Marinagarivorans cellulosilyticus: one gene and its partner. The protein of the gene in region 2 interacts with the protein of the main gene of each other region in a pairwise test. Links are inferred from orthologs where the notes say so. Each region holds a gene or a part of one and is shown on either strand. Other genes may lie near its edges. The genes, in order: fliG and fliM.

What was found.
Region 1: the proteins of fliM (region 2) and fliG interact in binary tests that used the Escherichia coli proteins (3 or more experiments, as listed by UniProt). The link is inferred for Marinagarivorans cellulosilyticus from one-to-one orthologs.

What each region holds. Positions count from the first base shown.
Region 1 is NZ_AP023086.1:4,380,377-4,397,010, reverse strand. The notes cover bases 13,719-16,573. They hold fliG (flagellar motor switch protein FliG), read left to right. Parts: upstream 13,719-14,557; coding sequence 14,558-15,589; downstream 15,590-16,573. Other genes in these bases: MARGE09_RS17920 (flagellar assembly protein FliH), read left to right, coding at 15,589-16,573; fliF (flagellar basal-body MS-ring/collar protein FliF), read left to right, coding at 13,719-14,542. Outside these bases: MARGE09_RS17990 (universal stress protein), read left to right, coding at 190-711; MARGE09_RS17985 (helicase-related protein), read left to right, coding at 930-3,578; MARGE09_RS17980 (response regulator), read left to right, coding at 3,685-5,295; MARGE09_RS17975 (sensor histidine kinase), read left to right, coding at 5,366-6,049; MARGE09_RS17960 (cation:proton antiporter), read right to left, coding at 6,822-7,988; MARGE09_RS17955 (DUF934 domain-containing protein), read right to left, coding at 8,077-8,565; MARGE09_RS17950 (nitrite/sulfite reductase), read right to left, coding at 8,549-10,213; MARGE09_RS17945 (hypothetical protein), read right to left, coding at 10,508-10,801; MARGE09_RS17940 (GAF domain-containing sensor histidine kinase), read right to left, coding at 11,038-12,264; flagellar hook-basal body complex protein FliE, read left to right, coding at 12,469-12,828; more of fliF, read left to right, coding at 12,848-13,718; more of MARGE09_RS17920, read left to right, coding at 16,574-16,634. UniProt on the Escherichia coli protein: FliG is one of three proteins (FliG, FliN, FliM) that forms the rotor-mounted switch complex (C ring), located at the base of the basal body.
Region 2 is NZ_AP023086.1:4,028,540-4,041,139, forward strand. The notes cover bases 1-2,910. They hold fliM (flagellar motor switch protein FliM), read right to left. Parts: upstream 2,003-2,910; coding sequence 998-2,002; downstream 1-997. Other genes in these bases: MARGE09_RS16385 (flagellar biosynthetic protein FliO), read right to left, coding at 1-571; fliN (flagellar motor switch protein FliN), read right to left, coding at 577-1,005; MARGE09_RS16400 (flagellar basal body-associated FliL family protein), read right to left, coding at 2,012-2,521; MARGE09_RS16405 (flagellar hook-length control protein FliK), read right to left, coding at 2,679-2,910. Outside these bases: more of MARGE09_RS16405, read right to left, coding at 2,911-4,031; MARGE09_RS16410 (Hpt domain-containing protein), read right to left, coding at 4,241-4,582; MARGE09_RS16415 (fused response regulator/phosphatase), read right to left, coding at 4,593-6,326; MARGE09_RS16420 (STAS domain-containing protein), read right to left, coding at 6,411-6,713; MARGE09_RS16425 (phosphoadenylyl-sulfate reductase), read left to right, coding at 6,945-7,658; HTH-type transcriptional regulator CysB, read right to left, coding at 7,721-8,695; MARGE09_RS16435 (sulfite exporter TauE/SafE family protein), read left to right, coding at 8,955-9,740; MARGE09_RS16440 (3'(2'),5'-bisphosphate nucleotidase CysQ family protein), read right to left, coding at 9,702-10,625; MARGE09_RS16445 (DUF3530 family protein), read left to right, coding at 10,666-11,994; MARGE09_RS16450 (histidine phosphatase family protein), read right to left, coding at 12,009-12,539; MARGE09_RS16455 (adenosylcobinamide-GDP ribazoletransferase), read right to left, coding at 12,536-12,600. UniProt on the Escherichia coli protein: FliM is one of three proteins (FliG, FliN, FliM) that forms the rotor-mounted switch complex (C ring), located at the base of the basal body.

The DNA of each region.
Region 1 (16,634 bases), 350 kb from region 2 along the record:
TATTGTCTGGCTGACAAAATCGCTCGTTTAATGCTTTGAAGCCATATGCTGCTCGTCGGTTTTAGCCAAGAAAAGGCAACAATGATTTGGGCGACTGCTAGGCTGAATAAAAGAGCAAGGGAAATGATTCTTGCTTAGATGTTGAGTGGTAGGCCCTTGGCGTAACCGCCTGAGGCAGTAGGGGCAATAATGATTAAAACCATATTGTATGCGAGTGATTTAGGCGTGTTAAGTGCTTATTCGCTAGTTTATGTGGAGCAGTTAGCTAGGCAGTTCAATGCCAAAATCGTTGTATTGCACGTAGTGCCTCCCATTGATGCTTTGGCGGCTGCGGTGGTGAATAGCCGCTGTTCTGAGCAAACCAAAAACGAAGTCCTGAGTAATGCGCATATCGATGGATTGCTAGAAAACATTCGAGAGCAAGCTTTTGAGCGTTTATTAGATGATGAATTTGGTGTGGAATTCAGTCGTTATTTAAGTGATATCGTCGTGAAAACGGGCGCGCCTGCAAAAACCATTATTGAATACGCCAAAGAAAATGCTTCGGACATTATTGTTATCGGCAATTGCAGCGATACTGACGGCGAGGCACCTGTGCTTGGGTCTGTTGCGAGCAAAGTTCTGCAGTTGGCTCAAATTCCCGTGTTTATGGTTCCTCTTAGTGCGGTTTCTGCGCTGCCCGCGCGCTATGCTTTGAACCCCAGCTCTTAATAGCGCTGCTGCGTGCAGGCATGTTACTGGGGTGTTTTCCTTATCGATTTGCCGATTTTTTACTGCCTGTTTGGCGCTAAGCCTTTCGGCTGTTGTGCCTCTAGGCGTTAAAACTTACAATTGCGCCCCTTTCTTAATGCCTCGGTGTCGGTATTGCTGCAGTCTTTGTGGCTAATCGGGCGCTAGTGGCTTACCAGTTGGTGGTGTAAAGCAAAATTATGTCTGAATTTGTACAGGGGCAGCGTTGGGTTGTCGATTCTGAGCCAGAGCTAGGTTTAGGGATTGTGGTATCGGTTGAAGCTCGCTCCGTGTCGATTTTTTTCCCGTTAGCAAATTGCGAGCGCATGTATGCCTTAGGGCAGGCGCCTCTTACGCGCATTGTCTTTGCTCAAGACGATGAAATCACTTTAGCTGATGGCGAAAAGCGCCGTGTTTTAGAGGTTAAAGATCATCAAGGTTTGATGATCTACGATGTTGGGACCGAAGGCTTGGTACCCGAAACGCAGGTGAGTGCTGAAATTCAATTGAACCAGCCGTTTATGCGTTTAATGACCGGCCAGCTGGATAAGGCGAAGTGGTTCTACTTTCGCCGTGAGCTAGATGCCGCCATGGCGAAAGTGTGGGGCTCTCGCTTAAATGGCTTGTTAGGCGTGCGCGCAAGCTTAATTGCGCATCAGCTTTATGTGGCACATACCGCTTGCGATCGGGATCGCGTTCGCGTTTTATTGGCTGATGAGGTTGGCTTGGGTAAAACCTTAGAGGCGGGAATGATTTTAAGCCGCTTGCTTAAGCTTGAGCGAGCCAAGCGTGCGCTGATTATTGTGCCTGACGCTTTGCAGGTCCAGTGGCTGGTTGAGTTAATCCGCCGTTTTAGTTTAACGCCTGGGGTTTACGATGGCCCAGGCTACGATTTTGAGCAAGGCCAAATTCATATCCTTAAGCAGTCTGCATTGGTAGAAGAAACCGAAAGCCTGTTAACGGCCGAGTTTGATGTGGTTATTGCCGACGAGGCGCATCACATTCAGCCAAATACGCCAGGCTTTGAGGTGCTGCAAGCGCTGTCTGATTTGTGCTTGCATATGGTATTGGTTACTGCAACGCCCGAGCAGCTAGGCTTTGAAAGCCATTTTGCGCGTTTGCAGTTGCTCGACCCCGATAAGTACACAAGCTTAGAAACGCTTGCCCAGGAGGAATCGGGGTACGCAGAGCTAAATGCTCTTATTCGCGACTTACCGGCTACCCGCGACGAGCTAGTTGCACGCTTTGACTTGGATGCGTCGTTAAGCGACGACGCCTTGCTCGATCAAGTACTTGATTGCCACGGTGTAGGCCGGGTGATGTTCCGCAATGTGCGCGCCTCGGTAAAAGGGTTTCCTGGCCGTTCGCCTCAAGCGCACGAAGTAGAAAGCGCTGACTGGAAGGATCGCTACGAATGGCTAGCGCGATTCTTAAAAGCTAACCCCGATGAAAAGGTGCTAGTTATTTGCCACGAAAAAATGCAGGTTATCGACTGCGAAAATTACTTGTGGCAAAAACACGGCATTGATCCGGCGCTGTTCCATGAAGATATGGACTTAATCGAGCGAGATCGCGCCGCGGCTTACTTTGCCGATTTTGAAAAGGGGGCTCAGGTTTTACTGTGTTCAGAAATTGGTAGCGAAGGCCGTAACTTTCAGTTTAGTCGCCATTTAGTCTGCCTCGATTTACCTGAAAACCCCGACATGCTGGAGCAGCGCATTGGCCGCTTAGATCGTATTGGTCAGGCAAATGATGTCAATGTGCACGCTCTTATTAGCACCAATGAAAACGGCGAGCCAGATGAGAACGCCTTGCGCTGGCATTGGTACCACGAAGTGCTCGATTGCGTTGGGCGCCAAAACCCTGCCGCCGGTAGCGTGCATGAACAGTGCTTCCCCGGTGAGTTTTCAGATTTAACTGAGGCTATTAAGCAAGAAGCTAAAACACAAGTAGCCATGCTGGAAGCTAAAATTCGAGATGGCCGGGATGCCTTGTTAGAGCGCAACAGTTGCCGCCAGCCGTTAGCAGGTGAATTGGTTGAGCGCATAACAGGCTTCGAAGAGTCTACGCCTGCAGCGTTGGTTGAAATGGCTAGCGAGCTTTTAAATTTCCACTTCGAGGATCTCGGTAATGGAACTTATTCGCTAATTCCGGCGGACAATATGTTACTGCCTTCACTGCCGGGCATCCCCCCTGAGGGTTTTGAGGTAGCGTTTGAGCGCAGTATTGCGTGTGTTCGTGAAGATGTTGTCTTTATGACTTGGGACTCGCCTTTTATTAGTGGTTTGTGGGAGTTACTGCATCACAGTGAGCTAGGCTCTGCGTGCGTGGCATTGTTGCCCAGTAAGCAGTTGCCAGCGGGTAAATGCCTGCTAGAGGCTTGTTTTGATGTTGTTGTGCAGTCAGAGCATGCCAGCGAGTGTTTGCCGTTTTTAGAGAGTTACTCTGTGCGGACCTTAACACTTGATATTAGCGATAAGGACTTGGCGGCCGTATTAGGAGAAAGCCAATTGCAGCAATCGTTGACTCATGTCGATAAGAAGTTGGCTCGCAAGATTATTCAAAGCAAAAAAGCCGAAATGCCCGCTTGGTATGCCAAGGCTGAAGCCTTTTCTGAGGTGCACAAGGTTAACCTTATCGAGGCGGCCAGTGCAAAAATCACATCGTTTTTCTCGCAAGAGAAAAACCGCTTAACGCAGTTGGCCAAAAAGAACCCAGCCATCGATATGGACGAGGTGCATAACCTTGCTGAAAAAGAGCGCCAGTTGCTGCACGCGTTAACGGCCCAAACTCACTTGCAGTTATCAGCTATTCGCTTAATCGTCACAACCGAGCCCAAAGCGCTTTAGTTGCAGGCTTAAAAAATCGGATAACCCTACATATAGGCATGAAATAGCCCCCACATTTATTTTCACCTTGACTACACTTTAATAGGTGACAGAAATAGGGGGCTCAATGGGCGGTTTTGCGTACGGAAATTTGCGGTTTTTGGTCGTGGACGACTTTAGCAGTTTCCGTACGACAATTAATGGCATGCTAAATTCGTTGGGCGTTATGAGTATCATGACGGCCAGCAATGGTATGGAAGCCCTCGAGATCTGCAAAAGCAAAAAATTCGATGTTATTTTATGCGATTACGACCTCGGCGTTGGCAAGAACGGCCAGCGCGTATTGGAGGCGCTGCGTCATCAAAAGCTCATAGATCGAGAGTCTTTATTTGTTCTGATTTCCGCCGATGTTTCTAAGCAGGCAGTGATGGCTGCTTACGACTGTACCCCCGATGATTACCTAGCAAAACCTATAAATACGCAAATGCTGGAGCGGCGAATAGGGCGCTTACTCGAACAGCGCGAGGCAATGCGCCCAGCGTATCGCGCTTTAGATAAAGGGGATTCTGAGCAGGCAATGGCCATATTAACGCGCATTGCGTTAAGTGGTGGCCGTGTTGCCTTGCCTGCGCAAAAGTTTTTGGGCGAGTTGTTTGTTGAGTTTGACGAGCTGACAAAAGCGGAAAAGCTCTACCAAAAAGTGCTTGAAACAAAGCCGCTAGATTGGGCTCGCCTGGGCTTGGCGTATGTGCATCAGGCAAAGGGGCAGCTAGAAGAAGCTGGTGCTGCTTTTTGCGAGCTAACCAGTGAGAATCCACTTTATTTGCCGGCTTACGATGGTATGGCAAGCAATTGGTTTTTACGTGACGATACGGCAAAGCTGCAAGATGCTATTGCGCAATCTGTGCAGGTCTCGCCAATGTCGATTCTTCGGCAAAAAAACCTCGCGAACATAGCAGAAAAAAATGGCGATTATCCTACGGCGTTAAAAGCGTTGCGCGAGTGTGTTCGGTTAGGGCGAGAAAGCTGCCATGGCTCGTGGGATGATGCTTATCACTTTGGTATGGCTACGGCATCGGCGCCAGAACAAGTTATTGAAAACAACAGAAAGCTTCCACAGGAAGCGTTGGAAATGCTGTCTGACGCTACCAATCACTACGACGTAAGCCCCGATCAGCTATTGCGCCTGCAATTCTTACAGGGCCGGCTGCAGTTTTTGGCCAAGCACTCCTTGGCAGGGCGTCAAGCAGTAGAAAAAGCCGAGCAAAGCTATGCTAAACAACCGCAAGACATAGAAACAGACATTGCCCGCGTAAAGGCGCTGCAAACTATTGGCGATGCAGAGCGCGCCGATGAGCTGGTGCACAGCTTAATTCAGCACTATACCTACGACCAAGAGGCGTTAGAGCGCCTTGATGAGCTATTGAATGAGCCGGTGAGCGAGGCAAACCGAGCACTAGTGGCGCAAATTAACCGCGAAGGTATCGAGCTATACAATGGTTCGTTGTTTGATGATGCCATTACGTGTTTTGAGCGGGCACAGGTTTTATTCCCTCGGCATGTCGGCATTCAGTTGAATATTGTTCAGGCGCTAATTGGCAAAATGAAAAGTGGCGACAACGATGCGCGCATAAAAATGGCAGTCGATAGTGCGCTTAAGGCAATTGGCGAGTCTGTCGATGACGAGCATTCGCAATATTCACGCTATAAGAAACTCAACGCTATGTTTAATGGTTAGTTTTTAAACTGAGCGCTTCAAATACTCGGCAAGCTGCTTTTGTCGCAAAGTCACTAGATGGGAGGAGGTTATGATAGAGCCGAACGATATCGACTTTTCAACGGTATTAGCGTCTAGCGTGCATGATATGAAAAACTCCGTAAGCATGCTGATAGCCTCTTTGCAGGAGGTGCTTGAGAGTATGCCTGTTGAAAATACCGAGCAATCGCAGCAGATGAACACCCTGCATTACGAAGCTTCTCGCATTAATAACGAACTAGTGCAGTTGTTGTCGATTTACCGCTTACAGCAAAAACGCTTGCCAATGCATGTGGATCAGCACTTTGTCGTGGATGTGCTAGAAGACCAGATTGCGCGAAACCACCCGCTAATTGATAGTCGTAATGTAGAGCTCATTCTTGATTGCGACGCTGACTTGGAAGCCTATTTTGATGCTGACTTAGTCGGCAGTGTTATTCAGAATGTTTTGGTTAATGGTTGTCGTTATACAAAAAGTAAAATCGTACTGGCTGCTAAATGCGATAAAAACGTTCTTTGTTTGACGGTGGCAGATGATGGCGATGGTTTTCCTGCGGGTATGCTGGACTACCCCGAGCAACTTCGCTCCGGCGAGGGTGACAGTACGCAGCTGGGGTTGTATTTTGCGAGTATTATCGCCTCCATGCATCAATCTAAGCATGGCGTGGGCCGCATTTCACTACGCAATGGACAGCCTCTTGGTGGTGGCGTTTTTGAACTGTTTATACCCAATTGAAAGGTTAAAAAAATAGCCTAATTGATTGAATTATATGCATATTTTGTTGTTTTCAGTTTTTTTACAAAAAAGGTTTGACATGCCATGCGCAAACTGTAAAATGCGCGTCACTCCTCGGGTGGTTAGCTCAGTTGGTAGAGCGGCGCCCTTACAAGGCGTAGGTCACAGGTTCGACCCCTGTACCACCCACCAAGACTTTTTAATCGGTATAATCAACGCCGGTTAAGCTAAAAAGTTTTAGGTGCTAACGTTAAGTTAGTGTCCTGAGTAGTCTACCGCGGACTGGTAGTTCAGTTGGTTAGAATACCGGCCTGTCACGCCGGGGGTCGCGGGTTCGAGTCCCGTCCAGTCCGCCACTTATCTAAAAAGCCGCACAAGAAATTGTGCGGCTTTTTACGTTCAAGGTCTTGTTGTTTTCCTTTTTCGAATTCTCTGCTACAGTTTTGTTGTGATGTTAATGTCTTTGCGACTTTTTGAATGTCTTCGTCGTTTTGTATTTGTAGTGTTTGTGTTGTCATCACACTGCAATATATATCTAAGACACTAACCTCACTTGCTAACTAAACCTATATGGAGGAGAGATTATGCAAGATTATTTGGAGGAGTTGTTGGAAGCTCCTGATGATGTTTTGAGTGATGATGATTTTGAATATGTGGATGATTATTCCGAACTATAAAATGGCAGCTTAGGCTGCCATTTTTATTTGCCTTTCTCTTGTTCCCTTCCTGTAACAAAGAACAAACTTCTACTGTTTTTGCTTGGTTTGGCTTTTTAGTCGCGCCTTAACTTTTCGCTGACAGCGATAGGGTTGGGGAAGCAAAAAATCACGATATAGCTCGATACCAAAAAAGTCACAATTGCAGCGCTTTGGATGACGACGGTTACCTTTTCGCTAATGATGTCGTTGGTGCTGGCTACAAGGGTTAAAAGTAGCGAAAACTCACTGATTTGCCCTAATCGAAAGCCTATATCCCACGCCAACCCCTTGCGTTCGCTCTTTCTGCACAGTAGCCCGTAAAAAACAACGGGCTTGACGATAAGTACAACGGCGGAAACGGCAATGATCGGAAGAAATAGGGTGGGTAGCAGGCTAATGTTGAGTTGTGCGCCAAGTGCGAAAAAGAACAGTATCAGGAAGAAGTCTCGCAAGGGTTTAAGGTTAAGTGCAATAAATTGCGATATGGGGCTGGTCGCAAGGGTGATGCCCGCAATAAAGGCGCCGATTTCCGCAGATAAATGCATAAATTCGGCAAGTTTGGCTAGGCCGAGGCACCAGCCGATTGCCAGCAAAAAAATGTATTCGTGGAAGCGATCAAAGCGTGAAATAAGGTGTAAAAGTACATACTTAACAAATGCAAACGCAATGACGCCAAGTGCGGGTAGGGCGGCAAACGCCATGCCGAGTTCTGGCAGGTTTAGCTCGCCAGGCGTCCCGCTGGCAAGGATGAGCAAGCATATGATGGCTAGAAAATCTTGAAACAACAGTAGGCCAACCATTAGCTCGCCGGTGTGTTTGTGGTGTAGTACGGTGGTGGGTAGCAGCTTTATGCCTATGATGGTGCTCGAAAATATGAGCGCCATGCCGAGCACGACAGATTCTGTTTGGTTAAAGCCAAAGGAGAGTCCCAGCAAATAACCAAGCCCCGCGAAAAGCGTGGAGCTGGCGATGGCGACTATGGATATTTCTTTAAAAACGCTTTTAAGCGCCTTGGGCTGCATGTCTAACCCAAGTAAGAAAAGTAAAAAAACGATACCTATATGGGATATATCGCTCACGATATTGAGGTCTGGAACGATTTTTAAGCCGAAGGGGCCAAATAACATGCCAATGGCAACATAGGCCACCAGTAAAGGTTGGCGTGAATATAGTGCAACCGAGGCAACAATGGCGGAGCCGGTGAAGATCAAAAAGAATGCATCAAAGAGGTGCCCGGTCATATCGCTCTATTCTTGTGGTGTTAGCTAATTTTAGATCAAAAAAAGGGGCTTATTTAGCCCCTTTCCTATATGTGCGACGGTACGGCTGTTATCGGCGCCTAAAAAGCGGCCGAGGTTCGTCGTGCGAAGCTTGGTAGTTGTTTGTGAAATCTTGCAAGCTAGCGAGCATGGAGTCAATATTTGCGTCGTCGGGAACGGCGAAAGCGTCAAAGCCGCAGCGCTTAAGGTAATACAGTTGGTCTTGCATGTATTCACCTGTAGCTTGAAGTTCGCCGCTAAAATCGCAGTCTTCTCGCAGGATGCGCGCTAGGGAAAAACCGCGTCCATCAGCAAATGCCGAGAACTCAATGGCGATAGCTGGTGCGCTTTTTAGCTGTTGGGTAAGCAGGCTTGGGTTGGTGTCGCCGTTTAGCCATACGCCGATATTGGCGTTGTGCAGCTCGGTGTTTTGTTGCCACAATTCCAGCGGCACAAGGTATTTCCCGTTGGCGAGATCTGCTTTGGCCAAACCTTCTTGGTCTGCAATTGTTACCCAGCTGTTATCTTGGGCGGCATTATTTTTAATTAGCTTTGGCATATACGCGCTCCTTAAAGGGGGCTAAACCTAGGCGGTTGTAGGTTTCAAGGAAGGTCTCTTCGTTTTCGCGCTTATCGACGTAGGTGTTGAGTATCGTCTTTACGGCGTTGGTGACTTCGGCTCGGGAGAAGGCTGGGCCCAGTACTTTGCCAAGCGCGGCATCGTTTTTAGAGTTGCCGCCAAGCTGGACTTGGTAGAACTCTTCACCTTTCTTGTCGACACCCAAAATGCCGATGTGGCCAATATGGTGGTGGCCGCAGGCATTCATGCAGCCTGAAATGTTAAGGTCTAGTGGCCCTAAGTCGTAAAGGTAATCGAGGTCGTCAAATTCGCGTTGCAGTGCTTCGGCAACGGGGATGGACTTAGCGTTTGCTAGCGAGCAAAAGTCACCGCCTGGGCAGCAAATCATGTCGGTTAGGGTGCCCACGTTGGGTGTGGCGAAGCCGTTTTCGCACAGTTTTTGCCACAACTCGAAAAGCTTGTTAGCTCTAACGTCGCCAAGCACCATGTTTTGAAGGTGTGTTGCGCGGATTTCGCCAAGAGAGTATTCGTCGGCAAAGTCGGCAATGGCTTCTAGTTGCGAGTCGGTGATGTCACCGGGCGCAATGCCGGTTGGCTTTAGCGATAACGTGACGGCGCGGTAGCCTGCCACGCGATGGCTGTGTACATTGTGGCTAAGCCAATGTCCAAAGGCGGCGTTCTCGCTGCGTAGAGCGTTGATCTCGGCAGTTTCGCTAAGGTCGTCTAGTTGGGCGTAGTCGGGCTCGGTGAAAAAACTCTTGGCGCGCTTAATCTCTTTGTCGGTAAGGCGTGTTGGGCTATCTTGTAGTTTTTCCCAAGTGCTTTCGACGGCTTGCGTAAAGGCCTCGACGCCCATTGCGTTAACTAAAATCTTAATGCGCGCTTTGTATTTGTTGTCGCGGCGGCCATTGAGGTTGTATACCCGCAAAATGGCTTCGAGGTAGGTTAGTACGTCGTGCTCGGGTAGGAATTCGCGAATAACTTTGCCGATAACGGGTGTTCGCCCAAGGCCACCGCCAACAAGGACGGTAAAGCCAATTTCGCCTTCGCTGTTTTTAACGAGCTGCAGGCCGATGTCGTGAAAGCGGATTGCGGCGCGATCTTCTTCTGTGCCCGAAACGGCAATTTTGAACTTCCTGGGCAGGAAGGCGTATTCGGGGTGGAAGGTAGACCACTGGCGAATAATTTCGCAGTAAGGACGCGGGTCGATAAGCTCGTCGGTAGCAATGCCTGCGAAATGGTCGGAGGTTACATTGCGAATACAGTTGCCGCTCGTTTGCACTGCGTGCATTTCAACAGAGGCTAGCTCTTCAAGGATGTCTGGCACCTCTTCGAGTAGGGGCCAGTTGAGCTGGATGTTTTGGCGCGTTGTAACGTGCACGTAGCCTTTGTCGTAATGGCGGCTAATGTGTGCCAGTTTGCGCAGCTGCTTGCTGTTAAGTAGCCCGTAAGGCACAGCAATGCGCAGCATTGGCGCTAGGCGCTGAACATAGAGGCCGTTTTGTAGGCGCAGTGGTAAAAATTGTTCTGGGGCAAGAGTGCCCTCTAAGTAGCGCTCGGTTTGGCGGCGAAATTGCGCCACGCGCTCTAAGATCAGCTGTCGATCATGTTCGTCGTAAACGTACATGGGGTTTGGTTACCTTTTCCGAGTCTATCGATGGGAGTGGCTTGGCGCTGCAGGTAGCGCTTGGGGTAGCCACAAGCGCATTGCAGTTGGTTGACTGGTCTTTAGAGGCAAAGTGACTTTTTGAGCAAAAGCAGAACTTTAAGCTCAAAAGGTGTCGCTCGCTAAAAGGCCTTTGCAACCCAGCGCGTAAGCGGACGCGCAGCATACAGCAAAAGCGCTAATGCCGCGAGTGACGTATGTGATCTTTGATTGGCGCATTGGTGTAAAACGCGGCGCCTCAATTGGAGTTTTTAACTAGTTGTAGCTGGCAAGCGTGCTGTCGCTGGTAGATAGTTTTTGTTTGGCGATGACATCTTTGGCTTCGCGATACAGAGTATTCGCTTCGCTAAGCTCGCCAACGCAGCGGCGGCGTTGCTCGTAGGTGCCAATTGCGCAAGATTCACGCAGCTCGCGGTATTCTTGAATCACGTCAAAAGCCTCAGCAAGCTCCATGCTTTGATCGGCTGTATCGCTGTTGCCTGCATTGGCGGTCATTGCTAAGGGGGCAGCACATAAGGCGAAATAAAGAGAAGGGAGAATCTTTTTCATGAGGATACCCAAGGGTAGTTAAACACGCTGTTACTTGCCGCGCATTCTAGCAACTCTAAAGTGTGTATAAAAGAAACATCTTTGCCTGAACTTGTCTTTTTTTAACTTTTTTTAGTCTTTTTGACTATTAAGGCGCCACACAGTGGTTGCGCATGCATTGATTCGCCTATTTTTTGATCTGTTAGGTTTGTGCGGCAGAGGTAGCGCTGCGTGAAGAAGAGTAACGTTTAGCGCATCTAGTGACTAACCGGTAGAGTGAAGCTGGCGATGAAGGTCTCGGGTGATTCATCTATGGCTAACGAGCTATCGTGCGCTTTTAATACTTCTTGAACAATGTCGAGGCCGAAACCAACACTTCCATAGACCTGCCCATCAAGTCTTCGGCCTTGTTGTGTTTCGGGGGACGTTGGGTTTTTTATCTGTATTTGAGTGCCGCCTTCAAGGGGAGTTGCAGAACATTGAATAAGAGAGTTCTCCGGCGAGTATTTAATCGCGTTAATCAGTAGGTTGGTTAGGGTTTGATGCAGGCGATGCTTGTCACACAGCAGCGCAGCCTGATCAGGAGCATCCAGCGTTATTGTAATGTTTGACTCGGCTGCAAAGTGTTCCACGGCATCCTGGGCCTCTTCGATTAACTGCTTGGCATTAACTTGGGTTTTGCTCAGCGCAATTTTGCCGGTGCTTAGCGCGGCGTTCTCTAAAATGGTATTCACAAATTCGAGAGCGTTTTCAGCCGGGCGTGCAATCTTTTGCGCTATTTGTTGGATTCTTTCGGGCGAGGCGTTGGGTTTTGTTGCCATTTTAGTTAGCCCGATAATAGTGCCTAGCGGGTTGCGTAAATCGTGCGCTACGTAGCCAACAAAGCGTTTCATTTTTTGGTTAAGGGCCAGCAGGTGATCCTCTTTGTTGCGCAAAAGAATGAAGGCGCCAATGGCGTTGGCCATTAACACAATAAGGTTTCTTTCGTGTGTGGAGAAGCCGTTTTCGCGCGCCGATACAGAGGTGAAATTTAGTGTGCCAAACAGTTCGTCAGCCACAAAAATAGGCGCTGACAAATAGGATTCTAACTTAAGGTTTTCGTATACCGGGTGGCACCGCATATATTCTAAAGCCCCCACTTGTGGAAAGCCTAAAACCTGTTGGCTTTTAATGACTTCGCGGCAGTAAGTGTCTTCCAGCCCAAATTCCTGTCCTTTTTCGAGTACGTCTAGTGGGCTTATCACATCACATACTGTGTAGCTGTTGCCAACAATGCGGCTAACAATACCTGTTTCTAACCCAAACACCTCTATACCAGAGACTAAATATTCGTGAATCAGGTCGTCAAAATTTTCAAATCGGCTAGCGGTTAGTAAATGGATGCGCGTTAGGTTGCTTAGCATGGCGCGTAGTTGTTCGTTTTCGCTGGCGGATGCATCCATGCTGATGTAAGTCGTATCTTCTATAAAAGAGGGGTAGTCCATGGCGAATCCAAGTTTGTAGTGTTGGCTATGTAGCCAATTATAGTCAACGCTTGCGGGTTTTGTGATGTGAGGATAAGTAGCTTTATTGGGTAGCTTTTTGTCGCTTGAAATTTATCGTATCCCTCGGTGTTTAAGTTTCTGGCCTGCTTTGTGCTCTTGTGTGTAGTAAGGGTAAAAACGCCAAACCTTTGGCAGGGTAGAACAATGACAGATCGTGTTGACATTAATCGTTTATTGACAGAGATGCGCTCCATTAAATCGCAAACGCAGGCTTTTGGCGGCGTGGAGGGCGCTAATGGCATTCGCCCTGGCGGAATCAACCCTGTTGAAAATAAAAATCGCGTTGATTTTGGTGATGTTTTTAGTCAAGCAATTAATAAGGTGAATAATATTCAACAAGAATCTGGCGCGGTTTCAAAAGCTTATATTCAAGGTGACCCCAATGTGAGTATCAGCCAAGTAATGATCGCATCGCAAAAATCCAGCGTTGCTTTTCAAGCGGCGACCCAAGTCCGAAATAAGCTTGTTGAGGCTTATAAAGACGTCATGAATATGCCAATTTAATGGTGTGAGGTAGCGTTAAATGGCAACGGCAGAAGCAGCAGGTGAAACAGTACAGGTTAAATCCAGTGGTGTTAAAAGCGATTTAATTGAAGGCTTTAATAATCTGAATTTGGTTCGGCAAGCTGGCTTAATGGTTGGCATTGCAGCCAGTGTGGCTATTGGTTTTGCTGTGGTGCTATGGACGCAGGGCGACGATTACAAACCCTTGTATGGCAGCTTGGACCGCCTTGATAGTAGCGAAGTGGGTGAAATCCTCGATTTTAATGATATCGCTTACAAGGTCGACCCGAAAACGGGCGCGCTGTTGGTCTCTGCCGATAAAGTGCATCAGGCGCGCTTAAAATTAGCGGAACGAGGAATTCCGGGGAATCAATCAATTGGCTTTGAGCTGCTTGATCAGGAGCAGCCGCTTGGAACCAGCCAGTTTATGGAGTCGGCGCGTTATAAAAGAAGCTTAGAGGGAGAGCTTTCGCGCACTATTTCTAGTATTAACTCAATTCGAGGTGCAAGGGTGCACCTCGCCATTCCTAAAGCTTCTGTATTTGTGCGTGATGGGCGCGAGCCGTCGGCCTCTGTATTTTTAGATTTATTCCCTGGGCGCAATATCGAAACGCGCCAAGTTAAGGGTATTGCCAATTTAGTGGCCTCAAGCATTCCCGAATTAAAAATTGAAAACGTCACGGTGGTCGACCAGAAAGGCAACTTGTTATCTGTTGGGGTAGAGGACGAGAGGCTGGTAATTGCTGCTCAGCATTTGGATTACACCAAAAAAGTAGAAAACGATATTATTTTGCGGGTTCGCCGCTTGTTAACCCCCATTATTGGCGATGGAAAATTTAAAACAGAAATTGCTGCTGATTTAGATTTTACCGAGGTTGAGCAAGCCGAAGAATCTTTCAATCCAGACTTACCGGCAATACGCAGCGAGCAAACGGTAGAAGAGTTGCGCAAGGGCGCAGGCGGCCCAATGGGGATTCCTGGGGCGTTAACGAATCAGCCACCGGATGGAGGCAATGCCCCTGAAGTTGCCAACGGACAAGATGGCGAAGGCGGTGGTGCAAGCCCGTCTAATTCACGCAAGCAAGCTGTCCGCAACTATGAACTGGATCGTACGGTTAGTTATACCAAGCATGAAAAAGGGCGCGTGCGGCGGTTATCTGTGGCGGTAGTTGTCGACGATAAAATGCAACCAAACCCAGAAACTGGCGAGCTAGTTCGCACGCGCTGGACTGATGCAGAGTTAGAGCGCATAGCCATATTAGTGCGCGATGCGGTTGGTTTTTCGGCGGCGCGTGGTGATAGCGTCAATATTCTGAATGAATCCTTTATCAATGATTTAAATACCCTCGACTACACCATGCCGTGGTATCAAACGGCGTGGTTTAAAACGCTGGCCAAGCAATTGGCTGGGGTATTTATTATTGGCTTATTAATTATTGGTTTGTTGCGCCCGGTACTTAAAAGTTTGGCGCAATCGGGCTTAAAAGCGCGAGCAGAAGATGAAGCAAAAGAGCTAGCGGCATTGCAAGCGGCAGGTGTGGATTCGTTCGACTCACTAAGTGATGAAACCGTTACCTTAACCGGTGGTGATGCCATGGCCTTGCCCAGCCCAGAAGAAAGCTACGAGCAGCAATTAAATGCTGTAAAAGGTTTAGTTGCAGAGGACCCAGGCCGTGTAGCGCAAGTAATAAAACGTTGGATTAACGAAGAATAATGCCGAGGATTAATAATGCCTAATAACCCGCCGGCACAGGAAGAAGCCAAAAAAGTTAATTTGCCCAAGCTGGATCAGGCTGCGATTTTGTTAATGTCGTTGGGTGAGTCCACCGCGGCAGAAGTGCTTAAACATATGGGGCCAAAAGAGGTTCAGCGTTTGGGTACGGCGATGAGCCAGCTAAAAAACGTACAGCAGTACGAAGTGGAAGTGGTGATTGCCAATTTTATGGATGAAGTGCGCACCCAAACGGGCTTGGGTATGGGGGCAGATAACTATATTCGCAATATGTTGGTAACGGCATTAGGGTCGGATAAGGCCAATGGCTTAATCGATCGCATTTTAATGGGTGGCAATACCACCGGGTTGGATACGCTTAAATGGATGGAAGCGCGTTCTATTGCCGACATTATTCGCAACGAACACCCGCAAATTCAAGCCATTGTATTGGCGTATTTGGATGCTGATCAGTCTGCAGAAATTTTGGCTTACTTCCCTGAAAAAGTGCGTTTAGATGTAATGATGCGCGTTGCATCGCTCGATACAGTGCAGCCGAGCGCCTTACAAGAGTTGAACGATATTCTTGAGAAGCAATTCTCTGGTAACGCCGGTTCGCAGACTAAAGATATTGGCGGCTTTAAAACGGCGGCTGAAATTGTCAATAATTTGGATAGCTCTATTGCTAATGAGTTAATGGAGTCGATTAAAGAAGTTGACGAAGATATGGGTACGCAAATTTCCGATTTGATGTTCGTCTTCGAGAATTTAAAAGATGTAGACGACCGCGGTATACAGGCTATTTTGCGCGAGGTGTCTTCAGAACTATTAATTACTGCCTTAAAAGGTGCCGACGAAGATCTACAAGAAAAAGTATTTGGCAATATGTCTAAGCGTGCTGCCGAATTAATGCGCGATGATTTGGAAGCTAAAGGACCGGTTAAATTATCTGAAGTGGAAACGGCGCAGCGAGAAATCTTGGCAATATGCCGCCGCATGGCCGATGCGGGTGATATTTCGCTCGGCGGCGGTGGTGAGGCAATGGTTTAATGAGTGCTCAGCCCCCAGGACGCATTCCTTTTGAGGATATCGCAAGTGCTAAATCGTGGCTGTTGCCTGAAGTTAATGGCAAGGTTATTAATGGCGACGAGCAGCGCAAGCGCAAAACCCAAGCGGGCAAAAATAAGGCACAGCAAAATAAGCGCTCGGCACCAGAATCGCCTGTTGTTAGTGAAGATGTTGATCCTCCGGAGCCCGAGCAGGTTAAAGGGGTAACCGCTCAGCAGCTAGAAGAAATTACACAAGCGGCAGAGCAAGATGGTTTTGATAAAGGTTATGCCGAAGGTTTAGAACAAGGCAAGCTGGATGGCCGAAAAGCCGGCTACAGCGAGGGCATAAAAGCAGGCACTGAGCAGGCAGAAAGTGAGCATGGCCAGTGGCTAAAAGAGCAAGGGCAGCACTTGCAGCAGTTATGCGAAGCGTTATTTTCGCCGCTTGAGCATCAGCAGCAAGCACTCGCAGATACCACGTTGGATTTAGCGTTGGGGCTGGCAAAGCATATTCTTCAACAAGAGTTGCAATTAGATTCGCGCAAGATCATTGCCGTTGTCGATCGTGCTCTAGAGGCCTTACCGCCTGTCGAAAAAAATATTGCCCTGTACCTTCACCCTGATGACGCCAATGCCTACCGCGATTACGCACCGCAACCGATAGCTGCCGATGTGATTCACGAGGATGCCTCGCTTACGCGTGGCAGTTGCAGTGTAAAAAGCGAGCATAGCTATATTGATTACTCGGTAGCTGCGCGGCTTGATGAGTTTGTCGCTGCGTTGGCTGATAAACCCTTTGATAGCAGCGCTGCAACAAGCGAGGTGCCATCGTTCGAGCGGGAGCCTGTTTCCCAGCCAATTTCCCAGCCAAAAGAGCCGCAAGCAGCTATTGCCGCAGAGGTTCCCCAGCAAGCGCAGGCAGAGGCCTCCACGCTTTCGCCTCAGCCAGAAAATAAAGGGGCAGAGGGTGAGGGGGGCGATGATGGCCGCGATGATTGGAGAGATGGTGAGGGCCCCGAGGTAAATAAAAAAGAAGGTGTAACCGG
Region 2 (12,600 bases):
GACCCTTTAATAAAAATTCATTGAGCTTATGCTGAAAGTCCATCGCCGTTTTAGCGCCTAAATGCGGCGACGGTAACTCGCTGCTATCAAAACCCAGCATCGGCACAGCCTTTACCAAATTCACGTTGCCACTGGCAACACCAATCAATAAGCTTTCACCGGCAAAATCAACAACCACCAAACGCTCTTTAGCACCAACATTAAGCGTTTCACGTAGAACTAACTGCTTACCTCTTTTTAATGCCGTAAAGCCTGTACGTTTTAGCAACCCTGCCACAACGACTATAACCAGCAATACCACCATTAATGCACCAAGCACTTTTATTATTGAGCGCGCTGGGCTTAAACCAGATGTCGCCAATGCATTGCCCGTTTCTTTTTTATTCCCGAGTGGCGAAGCCAAAGCCGTAGTATTAATATCTTCCGCCATTGCGGTATTTTCAGGCAGCCCCCGTGCAACCAAAGGGTCTACAGCAAGGTTGACTTGCTCAGTTGCAAGCACCGGCGTCGCCTGCGCAATGCAATGCCCCGTTAAACTTAGCATCACAATAAAAACAATGAATTTTGTCATCGATGCTACCTCAGTTTTTTAATTCGCTCTGAAGGACTAATAACATCAGTCATTCGAATGCCAAATTTTTCATTGACCACAACCACCTCTCCGTGGGCAATGAGCGTACCATTCACCAAAACATCCAGCGGTTCGCCAGCGAGTCGATCCAACTCAATTACCGAGCCCTGATTTAGCTGCAGTAAATTCCGGATGGTAATTGCAGTACGGCCAACCTCCATAGAAATGCTGACAGGAATATCTAAAATGACGTCCAGATCCGGGCGGCCATCAACGCTCGCTGCTGCGCCAGTGCCGGCAGCAGCGGCAGGCTCGTCAAACTCCTCAAGATCAACCGCCTGAGCAGCCTCTTCCTCTACTTGCTCCTCCATAGCTGCAGCCCATTCATCGGCCATGCTGTCCTGATCAACATTATCATTCTCGTCATCACTCATCAGTTTCTCCTTCGGGCGCACCCGGCTTAAATGGGCCTGCTCGGTCTATTTGTTCACACACTTTAAGGGCTAGGTGCTCACCACGTTGACCTAGCGTGGTTCTGAACATAGGCACACCGTTGGCCGTTAACACTTGCATTTCTGGTAAATTTATCGGGATAACATCACCGGGGCGTAGCTCAACAATATCGCGCAAACTAATATCTCGACGGGCAATGTCGCACTCAAGTTCAACTTCCGCATCCATCACATCCTCACGTAACGCATTTATCCAGCGGTCGTCTCTTTCGTCGGTATCCGATTGCAAACCAGCATCAAGAATTTCTCTAATTGGCTCGACCATCGAATACGGCATCGTAATGTGAAGTTCTCCGCCGCCGCCGTCGAGCTCAACATGAAAAGTACTGACCACAACCACTTCGCTCGGACTAACAATATTGGCCATCGAGGGATTAACTTCTGAATTAATATATTCAAAATCAATTACCTTTACTGCGCGCCAAGCTTCTTTTAGATCAATAAAAGCCTGCTCCAATACCATCTGCACAACACGTAATTCTGTGGGTGTAAATTCACGCCCTTCAATTTTGGCATGTCTACCATCACCACCAAAAAAATTGTCAACTAATTTAAAAACAAGTTTTGCATCAAGAATGACCAAAGCTGTACCACGTAAAGGCCGAAACTTGATCATATTCAAACTGGTCGGCACATAAAGGGTATGGACATATTCGCCGAACTTTTGAATTTGAATCCCCCCAACAGAAACATCTGCAGTACGACGCAGTAAATTAAACATGCTTATTCGGGTATAACGTGCAAAACGCTCATTAATCATTTCTAACGTAGGCATTCGCCCACGAACAATACGGTCCTGACTTGTTAAGTCATAATTACTGACCGCAAGGGGATCACTGTCGTCCTCCGTTTCGACATCGCCATCATCAACACCGTGAAGTAAGGCATCGATCTCATCTTGTGATAATAAATCTTGCATCCCTTTACCCTACTGCATTACAAAGTTGGTAAATAAAACCTGCTCGATACTTGGCTTGCCGATTTCTTTCTCTAGAATTTTCTGCAGTTCTTGCAAGCACTGCTGACGAAGCAATTCTTTTCCTTCAGCCGTTTGCAATTCGTTATACATTTGACCACCAATCGTTAACACCAACGCATTGGTAATTAGAGGCGCATGAAGCTCGATAGCGGAAATGACACTTTCGTCACGGATTAATAAAGTAACGTCGACCTGAGCATAACGCTGCCGCCCCTTGTAACCGAAGTTAGCAATAATGGCCGGTTTAATCGGGTAGTAAATCGCCGGTTCTTTGACGTCCTCAACAACCGCTTCCTCAGCTGGCATTTCTTCTGCCGGAGGAGTCATCAATTTAAGGGCAAAAATAGTTCCCCCGACTGAACCACCAACCAGTAGTAAAGCCAATAGAACCAATAGAATCAGCTTCTTTTTGCCGCCGCCAGCTGGCGCTTCGGCACCGCTTTCTTCCTCTTCAGCCATGTCAAAAACTCGTCGTTTATTAAATTTTTTATCAATTAATTAATGACGGAGCAAAAAAAGGGCCACATAACTATTAAAGACACACATAAAGTTGTTAACACAGAGGCACAAAAAAGGCCGCGATATACGCAGCCTTTTTCGTCACATTTTTTAGTTGCTATACAAAGTGATCTACAGCCGAACGAGGAACATGCACAACATGCTGCTCGGGCTGAGCCTCCTCTGGGCCTCCTTGGGGTTCGCCACCATAAGTTTGCGAATCATCACTATCAGAAGCTTGCTGATCAGTCACATCCGCTTGCACAAGATCTAACCCCTCCTCATCAAACGAGTCTTTTAAGCGCTGCAAAGTGGAATCTAGAGCTTCGCGGACAGCCGCATTTTGCGCCGAAAATGTAACCGTCGCTTGCTCATTGGCCATTGATATTTTGACGTTTATCGGTCCCATATCCTGCGGGTTTAACTGTATTTCAGCTTGCTTAATATTTTGCGAAGCCAAATTGGCTGAACGTTCCGCAATTTGGCCAGCCCAAGCCGGCGAGCCAAAACGTACATTAGCCGAAACAAAAACACGATCCACTGCTGGCAAAGGCGCTTTTGGTGAAAGCTCTGTCGCGGGTAACGCAGGCTTAAAATCTTGCTCTTCTTGTAATGAATAATTTTGCTGAAAACTAAAACCTTTTTCGGGCATTAGCGCTTCTGAAGCACCCGCTTTAGCGGCAATCACGCCAGAGCCTTGCGCCATGAATTTATTGGATAATGCCTGAGTTAACTGTCCATTATTCATTGACGACAACATACCGCCCCCGCTTTGCGGAGTACCGGTAGGAAGAGTAGACTTACCTAACATCACAACCGATGCTGAAGTCGAGCTTAACTCGTCATCGCCGCTCACAGCAACCTCAGGTGTCGCATTCTTTAGCGCAAAACCTTTTATCGGCATACTGGCCAGCGCTTCCACTTTACCTTCCGAAGCCGGCGACTCCGTTAGCTTCGCTTGTAGCGGCAAATCGACCTTTTGTAGATCAAGCGCCGCATTCGGCCCCATCTCCGCGCCGACCTCTGGCGCCTCGCCCGCGCCAGATAACAACTCTTGAGGCTTAAGCCCCTCTGCTTGCACAGGAGAAGTAAGCGGCTTGACTTCCCCTTCAGTCAGAAAACTAGGCTCTTCAATAGGCAGTAATTCACCAGCCATGTCTGGCGCCGGCGCCAGCACGGCCTCAGGGCCGATCACTTGTGCAGAGGGCTCGTTTGTCGCTATGGGGTTCTCAGTAGATGTATTTTTATCATTATTGACCTTACCCTCATCGCCTTGACTATTTTTTTGTGCCGCCCTAGCCATCGCTTTTTTAAAGTCTTTTGCATCCTGCGCTTGTTGAGTATCACTAGCGGAGCTTTGTCCAGCGCGACCATCCGCGGATGCAGCTTCGCGACTGGCGTTTTGCTTTTTAGGCGCGTGATTAGCAACAGGCTTATCTAGCATGTTTAAAGCAGAGGCATGAGTCGTCATTATTTCGTCCTGCAGATTAAGTCTTGTATCAAAACTAAGAGAATGCAGAAACTACGCCAATGGTTAACAAAAGATTACAGCGCAAGGTTTATAGCTTTATTGCGCACACTATGGATATAACGAAAGCTGTAAATACAGCCAAAAAACTGTTTGAAGTCAGTTTTTTGGCGTACCTGGGCTTATCAACAGAGGGAATGCGCAACCGACAATTAGGCAACGCTAAAATCTTGCAAAGCTTGGCAAACAGCGGAAAATTCTTTCACAACAGCGGAAAATATTGGTTCGGCACCGGCAAGGTTTTGCGCATGTCCCATTGCCTCAAGCTGACCACAATAATCGGCCAATAAATTTGCCCCGACATTGCGGCTACTGCCTTTTAGACCGTGAGCTTCGGCATAGAGGACTTCTGCACTACCAGCAGATAAGGCTTCTTGCATTTTATCTATTCGCGCTTGACCATCAAGAATAAAACGCTCAACCAAAACCTCAAAACCCTCGGCTAACAATTCTTTAAGCTCGGCCAACACACCTAGGTTTACAGACTCCATCATAGGCTCCACATTAATCTTCAGTACTCCAACGGAAAACCGCTTCGATGCGGTTACCAGGAACATTAATCGTTAATCGCTCACAAATTGAATCTATCAGCTGCAACCCCCGGCCAAAATAATTCGGGTGCAGATCCCCTTTTTCGGTCTTCACCACCTCGTCCTCTTTAACAAAACCTTTACCACTATCAGTAAAGCGAATCGTTAATAAGCCGCCATCGACCTCAAGCTGGTGCTCAAAGTCAATTGTTACCCAACCATCTTGAAGCTGCTCTAGCCCTTCTTTGCGCAGCTTATAATAAGTTGCAAAGCCCTCGGGTGATGATTTAAGTTTTGATGATAATCCCAGAACACCATGCTCAACTGCATTATTAAATAATTCAGAAAGTACAGTGTACAAAACCGAACTGCTTTGGCGAAGGTGTGGAACCTCCGAAATGACGTTTAACAGCAACGGTAGCGGGTCAAACGTTTTTAATGACGAGGTATTTAATTTTAACGTCATTGCCCAGTCCGCTAGGCTACCACGTGATTTAGGTGCACTTTTTAAAACTTTTTCAGCCACTTCGTCGTTGGGCATTTCCAAAGAAACAATCGAGACGTCATCATCGCCATCGCTGTCGCCAATATGGTTTTGCACACTTTTAAGCACGGTATCGAAAATAGTATCCACCGGGCTCTGAGCATACAAAATGGCATTTAAGCGCTCCTCGCCAAACATGTTTCCATCGGGTTTTCGGGCTTCGATAATGCCATCGGACCATAAAAATAGCTGATCGCCTTCGGCCATTTCATAGCGTGCTGGCGTATGGTTAAATTCCCGGTTAGATAAAACGCCCAACGGCAAATTAGTCGAGCGAATAACATCGAACTGACGACTCTCAGCACGATAGATGCCACCTTCGGGTAACCCACCAGACCAAATCAATGCGCGTTTTTTATGGAAGCTTAAATCTACCGCCGTGGCGCAGCAAAAAAGGCCTACCGGCAAAGTATGGTAGAGCTTGCCATTAACCTCGCGAATAATATCGCCGATACTAAAGCCTTTTCTGGCCATACCATGAAAAATTGATGCCAAAGGCATAGAGCCGATAGCCGCAGGTAAACCATGCCCGGTAAAATCACCCAATAAAAGCAACAAGCTGCCGGTTGGGCTTAAATCTGCAAGAATGACATCACCATTAAATACCGCAAGCGCAGACATATAGTATTTAATAATGGGCAAATCTAACGTACCCGCATAGGTGATTTTGTCAAACACCTGCTTTGCCACTTCTTGCTCTTGCATTAAATGGGTGTTATTTAATTCAATTTGATCGCGCTGACGAATCATTGTTTGATTCATTTCGCGCATGCGATAAAACGCTTTAATTTTGGCTTCAATAATTACCGCGTTATACGGCTTAGATAAAAAATCATCGCCACCGGCTTCTAAGCAGGTAGCCAAGGATTCAGCATCGGCAAGTGATGTTAGAAATACAATCGGGGTAAATACATCGCCAGACATTTCTCGGATTTTACGTGCCGCCTCAATACCATTTAAGTTCGGCATTAATACATCTAAAAAAACAAGGTCTGGATTATGACGTTCGAATTGCTCGACGGCCTGCAGGCCATCCTCGGCCATAATGACGTGGTAGCCTCCCTTTCTTAGCATGGATTCAAGGATCATCCGATCCACGGCGGAATCTTCGGCGACTAAAATCTTTACGAGCGCCTCTTGCACTTCATCAGTTTTGTCGCCCATCCTACCCTGCTCCATCTATAGCCAGCTTTAAATCACTAAACCTTACCTACATCTTGGTTTAAGCGATAACAAACGTATTTTTGACTACTGAATGCTAAATAGCTTTTCGAAACTTGATATCGCAAAAATCTTTTTAACTTCTGGCGAGCAATTAGAAATTGTAATTGATGCGCGGTCACCGCCGGCAAAGTCGCGCAATACCAACAACATACCCAGCGCAGAGCTATCGAGATACTCCGCTTTACGCAAATTTACCTCGTACCCTTCCAAACCACTCCCACCTTCATAACAACTACGAAACTCGTCAAGTGAGCTTGCATCAAAACGACCATCAACCTCAATCATTAATGTTTTGCCATCACCAGAAACCGAAGAGTTAATTGACATGGGTAAGTCCACCTTTAATACCAAATCTAATAATAGCGATTATCGCCGTGAAAGCCTGAACGGCCATAATCCAAGAATAGTCCAAAACTGTAATTGCGCGAGAACTCAGGCAAAGTTGTCCAATTTGGGGATAAGCGGTAGTTTTTGATATGATCAGCGCCGCCAAAATGACTACAGCATAGGCGCTGCGCGCGCCAGCAGACCTAAACCCGTTTTAAATGAGCACACGCTATGATCGCGATCGACCTAGACGCCGAACTACAAAAGAAAAGCCCCCGCGAAATCCTCAAGTACGCCCTCGAAACACATGACAATATCGCCATTTCTTTTAGTGGTGCCGAAGATGTTGTACTGGTTGATATAGCCAGCAAAATTCGCCCAGACATCAACGTTTTCACGCTAGATACCGGGCGCCTGCACCCAGAGACGTACAGTTTTATCGATCGCGTGCGCAACCACTACAACATTGATATCGAGCTTATGTTTCCGCAAGCAGAGGCAGTACAAACGCTAGTCAAAGAAAAGGGGCTGTTTAGCTTTTACCAAGACAACCATCAAGAATGCTGCGGCATCCGCAAGATAGAGCCCTTAAAGCGCAAACTGGCAACTGTGGATGCTTGGGTGACTGGCCAGCGTAAAGATCAAAGCCCAGGCACAAGAATGGGCATTCCTGTTATTCAAAACGATGCCGTATTTGCGGGCGCCGACCGCGAGCTTACAAAGTACAACCCGCTGGCAAACTGGTCTTCAGAAGATGTGTGGATGCATATTCGCGCCTTAGAAGTACCCTATAACACCTTGCACGACCAAGGCTTTATCTCCATTGGTTGCCAGCCGTGTACCAAGCCTGTTGGCCCCAATCAACACGAGCGCGAAGGCCGCTGGTGGTGGGAAGATGCCACAAAAAAAGAATGTGGCCTACACAACGAAAACCTAAAGGACTAACCACAAAGCGCAGACATAAAAAAGGCCTCGTTTGAGGCCTTTTTATTTAATGCTCGGCAATCTTAATATTCGGGCAGCTGTATATCAGCCAACAATTCATCCAGCTCTATTTTCGAGCTACAGTTAAACGCGCTATCGACCAATTGCTTGGTTAAATGGGGCGCAAACAACTCGATAAAATCGTACATAAAGCCTCGCAAGAATGTCCCTCGCCTAAAGGCCAAACGCGTTGTGCTCGGTTTGAACAAGTGACTAGCATCTAGCGCCACTAGGTCTGAGTCCGTTTCGACGTTGTAGGCTTGCTTGGCGACAATACCAACCCCCAAACCTAGGCGAACATAGGTTTTAATAACGTCGGCATCGGCTGCGGTAAATACAACTTTCGGCGCCAAGCCATGCTCCATAAAAGCTTCGTCTAGCTTAGAGCGCCCAGTAAAGCCAAAAACATAGGTCACTAGAGGGTGGTTAGCCACATCTTGAATAGTTAACTCTGAGAGCTGGCATAACGGGTGATTCTTAGGCACCAATATGCAGCGGTTCCAGTTGTAGCACGGCAGCATAATAAGGTCGCTGAATAAGTCCATTGCCTCTGTCGCTATCGCGAAATCAACCGAGCCATCGGCAGCCATTTCAGAAATCTGCATGGGCGTGCCTTGGTTTAGCTGCAGTGACACATCGGGGTATTCGCTAATAAACTTGGAAATGATATTGGGCAATACATAGCGCGCTTGGGTGTGCGTTGTGGCAATAGAAAGACTGCCTTTACGCTCATCGCTGAATTCCTGCGCCACCTGCTTAATACTCTCGACTTTACGCAAGATTTCACCCGCGGTGCGCAATATAGCCTCGCCTGCAGGGGTAATTCGGGTAAGGTGCTTGCCACTGCGGGAGAAGACCTCCACACCCAGCTCATCCTCCAAAAGACGAATTTGTTTACTAATACCGGGTTGAGATGTATACAAGCTTTGAGCGGTTGCAGACACATTAAGATCGTGATGCGCAACTTCCCAGATATATCGTAACTGCTGGAGTTTCATTATGCCCTCCGATTGGCGGCAATATTATTAACGTTAAACAAATGGAAGCGGTAAAACACAGTAATAAACGAAGTATTAGAGCAAAAACACGCGCTCATCAATTTACTTATAAAAATATAAATAAATATTCTTTTGAAGAATAGATGCAAATCAGTATATTTGCCAACCTCTTTATAACTCTTAATGTAGCACTCACCAAGCCGAGCGGCGAATGTGTTTGCGATCTTACCCCCAAATTATTGAATTAGTAGGTGTCTTGTTGATAGATTTTCTATTTTACATCCTTGCCGGTGCAGGCGTAGGTCTAGCTGTAGGCCTTACCGGTGTTGGCGGCGGCTCGCTAATGACACCGCTACTAATCCTTTGGGGCATCCCTGAGAAAATCGCCATAGGCACCGATTTACTCTACGCCGCCATCACCAAAGCCGGTGGCGCATGGACCCACGCCAAACAACGCAGTGTACGCTGGGATGTGGTGGCACTGCTGGCGGCCGGCAGTATTCCTGCCTCAATGCTCACCAGCCTTGCGCTTAGCTACTTAGTAAATGACAACCTCGATTATTCGCCACTATTAAATAAAGCCTTAGGCGCAATGCTGGTCTTAACCGGTATTGTTTTGCTATTCAAGAAACAAGTAGAAGCTGAATCCCATGACCTTTCTCACGGTGAACGCTGGTACCAGCGGCACAACAAACCCATTACCGTTATCGCAGGCTTTGCGCTGGGCATACTAGTTACGCTGTCTTCGGTCGGTGCTGGCGCCTTTTGTGCCGTGCTATTGCTATCGCTCTACCCAAGGTTAAGCGCTATTGGCGTGGTCGGCACAGACATTGCCCACGCGGTTCCATTAACCTTTATTGCCGGCATGGGGCACTTTGTGCTGCTCGGCAATATAGACTTCGCCCTACTTGGCGGCTTATTGGTTGGCTCGCTGCCGGCGGTACACGTAGGCGCAAAATTGGCCAATCGTGTGCCCAACGGTATTCTTCGCCCTATTCTTGCAACGCTATTGGTGATTATCGGCGTTAAATTCGCTTTCTTTTAAACTGATGGCACCAGCGTTATTGATAGAAAAATATTGGCTACCTGCCCAAAAGGCCGGGTTCAACAAAGAGGCCTTTTGGTTGTAACGCAAAGGATTGCCCGTTAAGTCCAACAGTTGCCCGCCAGCCCCTTCCAATATTGCCTGCGCTGCAGCGGTATCCCATTCTGACGTTGGCCCCAGCCTTACATAAAGGTCCGCCAAGCCTTCTGCGATAAAACACATCTTTAAGGAACTGCCCATAGGCATCGCCTCAACCTCTTCTAGGCCCGTCAAATAATGGTTTGCCTCTAGCCCGTGATGCGAGCGGCTGGTTAATACCTTAATACTTCGCTGCGGTTGAACAGTGGAGATTCTCGACCAAGAAAGCGCTTGCTGAGGATTAAAGCTCGCCCAGCTATCAATTTTAGCGCTGAAAGCTTCGGTATTAGAGCTAATGCTAGGCAGTAGGCGCGAAACTTGAGCCTGCTCTAGCGGCGACGCTACACTTAGCCCCACATAAAGATTACCCGACACAGGCCCAGCTATAACGCCCAAAACAGCCCGCCCACCAACCACCAGCGCCGCATTAACGCTAAATTCGCCACTGCCAGCAATAAACTCCTTGGTGCCGTCTAGTGGATCAATTAACCAATAGGCTGGCCACTGTGCACGCTGGGCATAATCCGCAATAACTCCCTCTTCGCTGATCACAGGCAAACCTGCAATCGCCGATAAACTATCACTTAATATCCGATGCGCCGCTAAATCGGCTTGAGTCAACGGTGTGTTGTCACCTTTGTAAGCCACATCAGAATAGGTAGCATTGGGATGGTAGTGCGCCAATATGGCTGAACAAGCATCTGCAACTGCCGATAAAATAGTTTGCATTGCTGGGCTGTTATTCATGGTCTTCTGCTATGTTTGGAGTAATCCATCAGAGGGTAACATGTTGAATAGCTGCACGGCACCAAGCACACCAAGGCACCCACCCATAAACACAGCGCCAATACAAAAGCTTCTGGGCAGCCTTGCCCTTTATTTTGCGGCACTGTTTTTGGGTGCAAGCTTAACGCTGCCAACCATAGCCAATAGCCAAGAAGCCCCCGACGTAGCCACGAAGGAAACGCCAAGCCCACCTAGCGATCAAGCCGATACGACCCCAGACGCGCAAAACCCCGACGACAGCGCACAAAGCAATACAGAAACAACCAAGCCTGCCACACCGACGCCACTCGGGCCCGGCCAGCAATACAGTTACAACCCTTTGCAGCAGCAAACACTGATCGAGAGCGAGCTACAAGCTAAACACACACAAGCGCAAAGTATTTGGCTAAGCGCTAACGATACCGATTTTTTAGCGCTATGGCATAAAGATACAAGCGGCAATCCACAGGGCGCACTCCTAATACTGCCAAGCGAAAATACCAACCCTGCCAATCAACACAAGCTAAACAACATTCAACACTATTTGAGCCAACACGGCTGGTCGACACTAACCCTGAGCCTACCCAAACAACAGCAAAAAATGCCGCCCAAGCGCCCCCCCGCTATTGTCGTTAAACCACAAACTGATCAAGCCGACACACCAGAAGATGGAACCCCCGACACGGAAAAGGACGATGAAACAGAAAAAGCTAACGCCGAAAAAAACAATGCCAACCAAACAGTCGATGAATCTAAAGTGGTTCACGACGATTCCGCCGAAGATTTATCGGAAGGCAAAATAATCAGCACAACAACACCCGACGACCCGCCCAACCCAGAACCCCAAGAAAGCAACGAAGCCGTTTTACCCGCCGAAGAAGTTGCTATAGCGCGCATTAAGGCCGGCATTAAACATTTAGAAAGCAAAAAACAATTTAATAATATTGTTTTTGCCGAAGGCATAAGCGCAGCGCGCATTATTCGCACGATATACTCCGAAGAAGCACAAACAGACACCACTGCATTCAGTTCGATTCGCGGATTAATATTGCTTAACAGCGCGCAAGAAATACAACACATCCCCGAGTTTGACTTTTTTAGTGCTTTCGAAAAAATCACCCTTCCTACATTTGATATCATAGAAAGCGCATCGGGTAGAGCCAACTTAGATATTGCCATGCAACAATTAACACAGCGAAAAAGACAAGCAAAAATAAGTGAAATGCCTGTTTATCTCAGCCGAAAAATACAACCCGCCGCGCAAGGCACCAAAGGGGAGCTACGCTTAACACGTATTATTCGTGGCTTTTTGTACCAACATGCTCAAGGCATGGAACGCGATACAAATTAAAGGCGCTGACGCCGCTACCGAAAATGCAAAGCCTCAGCATATGGAACTTGCATAGCAAGCGCTTGCGCCACACTCACGCCATTACACAATACCGCCATCGCTTTAATAACGCCGGCATGGCTTACCGCCGCAACATGATCAAGCCCTTGCTCACGGGCACGCAAACATGCATCGCGGCGCCACAATGCAACGCGGCGAATCAACACCTTAAAGCTTTCGCCTTCCGGCGGAGAAAACATTAAGGGTGAAGCTGCCCACTGATCCAGTGCTTCTCGGCTAATATCATCCCAAGGTACCCCTTCCCACACACCAAAGTCCAACTCGGCGAGGCGATCATCAGAAGACGCATCTCCCCATAAAAAATTCGCCAGCGCTTGGCAACGCGAAAGCGGGCTAGAAAACTTCAACATGGCCGACGCTTCTGGCAGCGAGCTAAGCAGCCTTTTGCGCTCACAATCACTCAATGCCTGAGCAACGACATCGCTGCGGCCATAGCACACCCCTTGCCGCGGCACTAAACAATGCCTAACTAGATAAAAATTCATGAAGGCAAGACAGCCACACAACCAAGGTAAAAAAGCACTTCAGACAATTGCTGTACCGCGC